3 regions of the Rothia similimucilaginosa genome follow, and region 3 is predicted to be linked to each of the others. Evidence: predicted binding sites of a transcription regulator. Region 3 holds the regulator's gene; each other region holds the start of a gene.
The links. Region 3 encodes LexA, which represses DNA repair genes until DNA is damaged. Its sites were predicted from a motif close to TCGAACANNTGTTCGA; they were not measured.

Region 1: a site for LexA is predicted at 1,533-1,548, ahead of QFX07_RS00295 (shikimate dehydrogenase). Genes of this name have one in related genera too.
Region 2: a site for LexA is predicted at 1,353-1,368, ahead of QFX07_RS04175 (shikimate dehydrogenase). Genes of this name have one in related genera too.

Annotation. Positions count from the first base shown of each region.
Region 1 covers NZ_CM138149.1:59,039-62,318, reverse strand. The annotation lists gene QFX07_RS00300 (NAD-glutamate dehydrogenase) at 1-1,362, opposite strand, end outside; gene QFX07_RS00295 (shikimate dehydrogenase) at 1,633-2,547, shown strand; gene QFX07_RS00290 (MFS transporter) at 2,630-3,280, opposite strand, start outside.
Region 2 covers NZ_CM138149.1:1,008,342-1,011,621, reverse strand. The annotation lists gene aroC (chorismate synthase) at 1-189, opposite strand, end outside; gene QFX07_RS04175 (shikimate dehydrogenase) at 309-1,244, opposite strand; gene mltG (endolytic transglycosylase MltG) at 1,521-2,714, opposite strand; gene ruvX (Holliday junction resolvase RuvX) at 2,711-3,274, opposite strand; gene alaS (alanine--tRNA ligase) at 3,277-3,280, opposite strand, start outside.
Region 3 covers NZ_CM138149.1:1,508,524-1,511,803, forward strand. The annotation lists gene QFX07_RS06240 (imidazole glycerol phosphate synthase) at 1-68, opposite strand, end outside; gene QFX07_RS06245 (LysM peptidoglycan-binding domain-containing protein) at 188-844, opposite strand; gene lexA (transcriptional repressor LexA) at 1,673-2,347, shown strand; gene QFX07_RS06255 (ATP-dependent DNA helicase) at 2,559-3,280, opposite strand, start outside.

The DNA.
Region 1 (3,280 bases), 640 kb from region 3:
TTCCTGTTGGAAAACCTGTTGGATTCGCGCACACACGTTCGTGTTGTAGCGGTCCCGAGGCAGGTACACCACGGCGGAAATAAACCGGTTGAACTGGTCTGCGCGCAGGAACAGACGGGTCTTGCGGCGCTCCTCCAGGCCCATAATGCCGCCGAAAGTTTCGGTCAGGTCATTAGCGGAGGCGTGGAGCAGTTCCAGGCGCGGGTAATCTTCCAGGGCACCCAGAAGCGCCTTGTCAGAGTAAGAACCGGGATGGTAGCCGAGGCGGCGGCGCACCATGGCGATACGCTCACGCACCAGCGGAGTCTCAATGGCGGGCAGGGAGTACGCCTGGCGGGTAAACAGACCCAGGATGACGTACTCACCGATGACTCGACCGTTCAGGTCGAAGCGGCGCACACCAATGTAGTCTAGGTAGTCGTTGCGGGCAACCGTGGAGCGGGAGTTCGCCTTCGTGATGTACACGGGGCGGGGGAACAGTGCACGTTCGAGAGTCTCACCAGAGAGCTGAATGCGGTTACGGCCCTCGGTGGCACGTAGAATACCGAGCGCCGAGCCGGGGCGGTCCACCAGGGAGATAGCACCGGAAGAGCCGTCCAGAACGCGCTCCTTGACACCCATGAACACGAAGTTGCCGCGGGTCAGCCAACGTAGGAAGTCCTGTGCCACCTCCACGCGGGAGGCAGGCTCCACACCGCGCGGGTTGGCGGCGTAGGATTCCTCGCCGTGACCCAGGGTGGCACCACGCAGCTCGTACATTACTTGAGCCATGTCGAAAACGCGGGTGACCATGGCATCCAGGTCGCTGTGGCAGGCACGCACGTCAGCAAGGACGCACTCAACTTCCTTCTCGCAACGGCGCTGATCTTCCTCAGTGAGGTAGCGGGTCAGGCGGACTGCAATCCAGGATTCAATAGCGACCGTGGCGCCCTCGGGGGCGTTCTCACTGAGCTTCAGGGAGGGCACGCCCAGGGTAGCGGTATCACCGCTGGCGAGGTTGCCACGCATGCCGGTGCCGCGCAGGCTCAGGATGGCACCTTCCGGATCACGTTCTACGAGGAAGGTGGGGTGAAGAATGGTAACGAAACCACCAAAGTTCGTTGCGAGGCACGCAGTCAGGGAGCTGACAATATGCGGCATGTCGTCGGTCGTGACGTATAGGGTGGTGTTGTATTCGTCGTTGCGGGCAGCAACAACGGGGGTCTTAGGCATGCGGATTCGAGCCAGCGCACGGTGGGTGCGAGCTAAATCCTCTAACTCTGCCGGGGTGAATTCTTCACGCTCGTCTTCGGGACTGTTCAGGAAATACTGCTCGACCCATTCATCGGCGCCAGCGAAGTGTGCCATAGCCTTGTCAGTCATTGACAATCTATCCTCCGAATATCGGTATCACTTCACTGTGACGGTGTCTGTGTAGTCTCACGTGCGCGCTCCAGCGCACAAGTAGTTATACCAAGCTTATACCTTTGAGATGTTTATGTCAGATACATTGTGCTCTTAGGGGTATAAATTATTTTTCTCTTCTCCCCAACTCCAGCACATATTTGGCACCGGTTCAAAGACATGAAGTCCCTTATGGAATAACGGAACACCAGGGTTCCGTCTCGAGGAGCGGACGTTTAGAGTGGGAATATGAGTTTGCGTACTGAATCTTTCCTGGTGGGCCTCATCGGTGACGGCATCACCTCCTCCCTCACCCCTCCTATGCATGAGGCGGAGGCGGACGCGCACGGGGTGCGTTACCTGTACCGCCCCATCGACCTGGACGCCTTGGACCTGGACGGGGCTTCCGCCCCGGCGCTTCTGGATGCGGCAGCACTGCTTGGCTTTAACGCGTTCAACATCACGCACCCGTGCAAGCAGTCAGTCATGGAGCATCTGGACGAGCTTTCGGATGCGGCACGCGCCTTGGGAGCGGTCAATTGCGTGGTGATTCGCGAGGATGGCACATTCTACGGCGATAACACCGACTACTCGGGGTTCATTGCGGCATTGAAGCGCGGTCTGCCACAGGTGACGGAGGATCCAGCGCGTCTGGAGCACGTGGTGCAGATGGGTGCTGGCGGTGCCGGTAGCGCCACGGCGTACGCACTGTGCCGTCTGGGGGTGCGCCGCCTGAGTCTCTTTGAGCGTGACGCGGCGAAGGCTCAGGGGCTTGCGGAGCAGCTGGATGGGCTCTTCCCGCAGACCCGAATCGAGGTGTTGAGCGACGATGAGCGCCTCATTGAATCTCTACTGAAAGCTCAGGGTTTGGTGAATGCAACCCCGGTGGGTATGCACGTGCATCCGGGCATGCCGTTGAGTGAATCGGCACTGAGCGCCGGGGTATTGTGTGAGGGCTTGTGGGTTGCGGATGTCATCTACCTGCCACAAGAAACGCAGCTGGTGCATGCGGCGCGTGCCGCCGGGTGCGAGGTGCTGACGGGTGGCTACATGGCGGTGGGTCAGGCGGTGGATGCGTTCCGCCTCTTTACCAAACTAGAGCCGAATGCTGAGCGTATGGCGGCGCATTTTGAGGCACTGATTGCGGCACAGCAGGGGGCTTAGAAAACCACATACAGGTGGGGCTGGATAGTCATCTATCCAGCCCCACCTGTATTTATTCTATATACGAAATATATTGTATGGGCTATGCATCCAGTTCCGCAAGGGACTTCTTATAACCCTCACGAGCCGTCAGCGCACCCAAGGCCACGAGCACACACATGGCGACCGTGAACACGGCGGGCAACACCGCATTGTGCAGGTCGGCACCAGCGAGGCTCGTTGCCACGGCGGGTGCTACGCCTCCGGAAATTGCGAAGCCAATCTGGGTGCCCAGCGCCAGACCGGTCACGCGCACGCAAGTGGGGAACATCTCCGCGTAGAAGGCGGGCCACACGCCATTCGCCATGGAGTAGAGCGCACCGTGCATGAGCACACCGTAGGCGAAGATACCCACCCAGTTACCCTCGGCAATCGCGCCAAGGTACGGGAACATCACCAGGGAAGAAGCAACCGCACCGGTAATGAACACGGGCTTACGACCAATCTTGTCGGCAAGCATGGCGGCGAGCGGAATCGCAATCAGACCGAGGGTATTGGAGGCGACCGGCACCAGCAGCATGGTGCTGCGATCAAGGCCGTAACCCTTGGTGGCGAAGGAAAGCGCGAAGGTCGTGAAGACCATGTTCACGGTGTTGACCATGGCGCACACGGCGATGGTGAGTACGGCCCGCTTGTGGTGCTTGAAGACCAGCACGAGCGGGGATTCGGTGAGCTTTTCACGCTGCAGGTAGGC
Region 2 (3,280 bases), 500 kb from region 3:
ACCGCCCAGGATGCGCACGCGGTCCTCCTCGAACTTCATGCGGGCACCGCGGCCGTAGCCGAGGCGGCGGCGAGCCAGGGCGTCACGCACCATGTCGCTGGTGAGTTCCACACCGGCGGGTACGCCCTCAATAATGCCGACGAGCGCCTCGCCGTGGGATTCTCCGGCAGTGAGCCAACGCAGGGCCATAGGTTAACCTCTTTTCATCGCACCCGCACCGCAGCGCAGGAGGAAGGAATAATAATTCTTCACGTGTATAAATAGTGTATAAAATGCCTGTTTACTGAGCGAGTGAAAGCACGCTTTTTTCACGAAACGGAAGCACGAGACGCAAGATCAACCGCCGCACACATCGCATTCACCAAGCCCAGCAGCTCACCCTCAGACAGGGTGCGGTCAGTAAAAATCAGCACCTGCTCCACCGCCTGATACAGCAGCATCTCCAGGCCAGAAACCACCGTACCGCCGTTCGCCTCCCAAGCGCTCGCCAGCACCGAAGGCCACGGGTTATACGCAACATCGAGCAGTACCGGCCGGTGCGTCGCGGAGGCACCTTTCAACCCGCTCAGCCAGCTCGCCCACTCATCCGCCGCATGAGCAGGAAGAGTAGACACCACCGGGTGATGACCGCGCTCAGCAAGATTCTGCGGCAAATCAGCCAACGTAATCTGTTCCAGCTGAACGCCCAGGCGGCCCGCCGCCTCCTGCACACTACCGAGCTTATGCAACGAACGGGCGTACACGCTCACGCGGCGGTACCCCAGCGCGTGCAGCGCCGCCAAAGCAGAAATAGCGGTCGCTCCCCCACCCACAATCGCGGCAGAATCCTTGAGCGGTTCCGGTTCCAAACCGGCGTGGCGCAGCGCGTTCACAATGCCAATGACGTCCGTATTATGCCCCAGAATCTTCTCACCACGCGGATACACCGTATTCACCGCACCGGTCACCTGCGCCATCTCGCTAATCTCATCGCAATACTGGATGACCGCGGTCTTCAACGGCATCGTCACCGACAGACCTGCAATATACGGAGCATCCTCCGTACCGTCCGGGTGTCGCACACCGTGCATCATCGCCGGCAAATCATCAGGCAAAGTATCGCGGCGCTCATACCCCAAATTCTGCTCACCCAAAAAGTTATACGCCGCACGATGCAACGCGGGTGACAGGGAATGGGAAATCGGGTGCCCCAGCACGTAGGCACGGCGAAGATACGGGGCTTCACGGTACGGCTCAGTCTTCATCGGTACTCTCTCGCTCTCAACGCTGGGGAATGCTCTCAACGCTTGGGGCTTTGCGGACACGCACGCCACGAACCCACGTTCATAGGCGCACTCTACCCATTTTAAGGGACAAACCACTATTCGGGTACAGCCCACCACTCGAGCACGACCCAGCATTCGGGTACAGCAAAGGCGGGCACCTCCCCCACTCTCGTGGAGGCGGTACCCGCCTCAGCAAAGAACCTTCAGTCCAAAGCTACCGAATCGTAGCTACCTGCTGAACCAATCAGCTACAGCTTAGCTACAACGGTTCGGGTGCTTAGAACACCACTGGTTGTACTCTTCAACATAACGCTGGTGCTCAGCATAAGTGCGGGAATACTTGGTCTCACCGGAATCCAGATTCACAGTCACCCAGTAGAAGTACGGGTTCTTCTCGGGAGCTGCAGCAGCCTTAATCGAAGCCAGCTGCGGGGAACCAATCGGACCCTTAGGAAGACCCTTATTCGCATAAGTATTGTACTTATTGCTCTTATCGGCCTTCTGCTCTTCAGTCAGGTGGTACGAGCGGACACCCAGACCGTAGGTCACGGTCGCATCCGACTGAATCAGACCCGAGGTCTCACCGTCGGGGTTGTTCAGACGGTTCTCAATGATGCCTGCAACCGCCACGTAGTCCTTCGGCTGAGCCTCAAGTTCCACGATAGAGGCAATAGTCAGAACCTCAAAGATCTTCTGATCGCCGCTCACACCGGCTTCCTTCAGGTCAGCCTTGGTCTTATCAACCATGGTCTGAATAACCTTCTTGATGTCGGTATCCTTCGGGAAGCGGTACTCACCCGGGTGCAACCAGCCCTCAATCGACGGGAAGTTGCTCGGCACGCCGTACTGGGTGTAGTTGCTGATCGCGTCCTCAACCTGCTTGCGGGTGAACGCGCCATCGGAGCCAGAAACAATCAGATCGATGGTCTCGCTCACGCGCTTACCCTGAGGAATAGCCAGGTACAGTACGTTGCTGTTCGCCTGAATAATCGTGTTGATAGCGTTCGAGCTGCTCATGTGCTGCTGCAATTCATAGGTGCCAGGCTGCAAGTACTTACCCTTGCTCTCCTTGGCGTACACCTCAAGGAACTTATCAGCATCAGCAATGACGCCAGCATTTTCTAGCTCAGCAGCCACCTGCGCGGTGGACTGGCCGGAACGAATCGTGAAAGTTACGGTCATGCCGTTACCGCCACCCGAGTAGTCACGATTCTTGAACGGGTCGTAGCGAGTAATCAGGGCACCAGAAATGATGACCAGAGCCACGACAAACAGGGAAATTGCGCTCAGGAAAACGGCGCGGCGGCGGCGCTTACGCGCACGCAACGTAGCCACCGACACGATTTCCTGTTCCATCGTAATGCCGGTAATACCCTTACGTTCGTCCTCAGCCGTAGGCCTAAAGAGGTCGAGCCCGCTCTCTTCGGGCTGTTTATTCTGTTCGGTCACTGAAGGTTCTCCGTTTCGTTGACGGCACCAACCGCGGTCCCTTCTGACTCGGACGGTCGGTTTTCTTCGTGGGCCGGATCGCTCACCTTGTACCCGGCTACGGACTGCCCCGCCTTGAGGGCATCCAGGCTGTACTGCAAAATGTTCACAGCCGCCACCTGGTCAACCATAGTCTTGAAATCTCGGCTGGAAACCCCAGCCTCGTGCAGTGCACGGTGAGCGCTCACGGTGGTGAGTCGCTCATCCACCAGCCAAATATTAATATGTGTTTTCTCTTCGGCATCCAGCTCGGAGCGCAGAGCCTGCGCGTACTCCCTAGCCATTTCCGTGGAGGGAGAATCCCCACCACGCATGGTCTTCGGAAGCCCGACGAAAACCTCCACCACCTCGTTCACCTCAATCAGCTTGCGCAAAACACGGCGGTCAGAGTTCTTCTTCGCGTCGCGGCGTAATGTCTTGAGCGGGGTGGCAAGGATGCCGTCGGGGTCGCTGAGGGCGGTGCCGACGCGAGCATTACCCACATCGACGCCCATCCGCACTCCCCGCTGGAATTCTGCCATATTTAG
Region 3 (3,280 bases):
GGACGAGTGGTCTGAGCACTCTGTACAGATTCAGTTTCGACGGGTGTGGGTTCAACGGGAACAGGCATCGGTGCGCTCCTATTTCATAGGCTCAAGAATTTGGCTCAAGCGCTCTAGCTTGAGAGATGAAGAGTTCGGAGTCAAGACACCAACCTCATGCAGAAGCCAACCACACACGGGTCCATGCTTAGCGCTGAGTCTGAGGAATTTCCAGATGCTGACCGGTATCAACAGAGGTGCTAGTCAACGAGTTCAACTCCATAATACGAACCACAGTATCACGGGTGTCACCTTGCGGATCCACTGCCTGAGCAATATCCCACAGGGTCTCGCCGTGCTTGACCACAACGATGGTTCGAGTCGCCGAAGCGTTCTCCACGGAAGCAGAAGCCGCCGGGCCAAAGAAGCTAATAGCACCGAGCACAATCAGCACCGCCAAAGTCAGCAGAGGCAGCCCTTTCAGGAAACCGTGCACAGTACCAAGACGACGGATAGAAGAGGGAATCGCGCGCAGAAGCTCGCCGCCCTTAGCCTGAAGAACGCTCTTCAGTCGAGGCGCCTGTGGATCAGAGACAGCCTGCACACCAGAAGCTACAGAGCGAACCGGCGCCTGAGTGGAAGCAACGGTGGCAGAAACGGCAGGAGCATGGGTAGGCAGAGCCACCGGCACAGGGCGGGGTGCATGAACCGCACGAGAAGAGCGAACAGACTGCGAAGATGCAGGCACACGAGAACGCCCCTGCACGGTGCGGGCGGACACAGTGCGGGCGGGGTGAAGTACCACCAAACCTGCCGGAAGGTGTGCAGAAGTGCCACGAGAAGCAATAGGTGCTGCAAGAGTCATTGTGGTTCCTTTCTCTCAGCTCGCCCCGGGGTTACCCCGCGGGTCTAGCAATGCCGAGCGATACCCGCTCGGAGGTCCTAGTTGAGTGATAACTATGGAGTGGTGATTGTTAAGCAATAACTATTGGATAGCTATTCTCTAGTTAGGTCAGAGCACCGGATACACCGGGTTGCGTTGGGTCGCCCCAGCACCCCCATCCCCTGCGCTCTCTCTTCGCCAGATGACCCCTAGAGCATCCGGGGTAGATAGTGCGAAGAGAGACAGAGGATTCGAATACATTCGAACACTCATTCACTCGCCCCTCCTGGAAGACTCCGGACCGAATCTTCGAATATTTTTCGAACATTCACCCGCAAATCCTGAGTTTCAGGAGAGATTCAAGAGTATATACGAAATTTTATTCTAAAGTATAGCAGATATGTACTAAAAATTTCTTCGAGCTTCGAAGAAAAAATCTAGAATATTTGTTTGAGTTTTTCGGTGTAGTGTTCTACACTGGTGTCAAGAGACGTTCCACACGCTCCTGATGAGTCCTACTCACAGCAGGTTTCTGTACCCGTTACAGCTTGGTTCTGTATCAAAATGCAGGTGCTACTGAGTGAGTTTTATAGGGCGGAGGCGCATACTCGTTGCCCGCGTATCACTCCGGCACGGATAGAATTCCTCCACCCCCTGACGAGATAAGACCCATTTCGGCAGAACCAAAAAATCTTTAGGACACCATCGGAAAACGTGTGAAGCACCCATCCGTGCCCCGACCGGACTGTGTCTCAAACAGACTACAGAGACCGGAATACAGAATTCGGGGCACAGACCGAAGGAAAAGAAATGGCAACAGCACCCCGTCCGGCGCTGACCGCGCGCCAGCAGAAGATTCTTGACGCGATCCGCACCGAGATTGAACAAAAGGGTTACCCGCCGTCCATGCGCCAGATTGGTGACATGGTGGGTCTTGCATCCCTATCCTCGGTCACTCACCAGCTCGGTCGTCTCGAGACCATGGGCTACATTCGCCGCGACCCGAAGCTCCCCCGCGCCATTGAGGTGCTGGATGAGAACGGCGTCGGCATCCACGGTAGTTCCTCCTCGTCCCTGCCCGAGCTGCCGAATTTCGAAGTCGGCGATGAAGACCTCGTACCCGTTCCCCTGGTTGGACGAATTGCAGCGGGCGGTCCCATCACCGCCGAGCAGTCCGTGGAGGATGTGCTTGCCCTGCCCCGCCAGCTGGTAGGTAACGGCAAGCTCTTCATGCTCAAGGTCAAGGGCGATTCCATGATTGACGCCGCAATCTGCGACGGCGACTGGGTGGTTGTCCGCGAGCAGCACACCGCAGACAACGGCGATATCGTTGCCGCTCTGCTCGACGATGAAGCAACCGTGAAGGTGTTCCGTCAGGTTGACGGCCATACCTGGCTCATGCCGCGCAACTCTAACTACGAGCCGATTATGGGTGACCGCGCAACCGTCATGGGTAAGGTCGTCTCCGTGCTGCGCAGTCTCTAGAAGACGCGGGCTCTCACCAGCGCAGCCTCTAAAAGCAGCTGGGTCTAAATAGCACGACTTCTAACAGACATAACCGTTAGGCCTTTTAGCTCTCTATAGAAATCATCCCGGTGATACGTGAACGTTCACGTATCACCGGGATGATTCCTATATGTCCAAATTTATAGCCCAAAGCGGAGCGGCGGTGCGGCATGGAATGATCTCGCCCGAGCTAACGCTCAATACTTGCTGAAAGACGAGCCAGCGCACCCATCACGGCTGCCTTATTCTGCGTCGACCACATCGGCGGCATCGCCTTCATCAAGAAACCGCCGTAACGTTTAGTCGCAACACGAGAATCCAGCACAGCCACCACGCCGCGGTCAGACACCGAACGAATCAGGCGGCCCGCCCCCTGCGCCATACGAATCGCCGCATGGTGAGCAGAAACCGCCATAAAGCCGTTACCGCGGTGACGGTTCACCGCCTGCGTACGCGCCTGCGCAATCGGGTCATCCGGGCGCGGGAACGGAATGCGGTCCATCACCACCAGGCGGCAAGAGTCACCCGGAACATCCACGCCCTGCCATAGGCTCATCGTGCCGAATAGGCACGAGTCAACGTCCTCGCTGAACTCCTCCACCAGAGCCTTGAGCGAAGACTCACCCTGCAGAAGAACGTTCAGGTCGCTATGCTCACGCATGTACTCGGCGGCACGCTCGGCGGCACGCTTCGAGGAGAACAGGCCCAGGGCACCGCCCTCCGACGCCTCGCACAGCTCACGCAGACGCTCCAGCTGACCCTCATGCACACCAAATCCCGGAGGTTTCAAATCCCCGGCAACATACATAATGCCCTGCTTGCGGTAGTCGAAAGGCGAACCCACGTCGATGCTCGTCCAGCGCGGCGCGCCCTCGCCCTGCAGTCCCAGGGCGGCGGCTGCAACATCAAAAG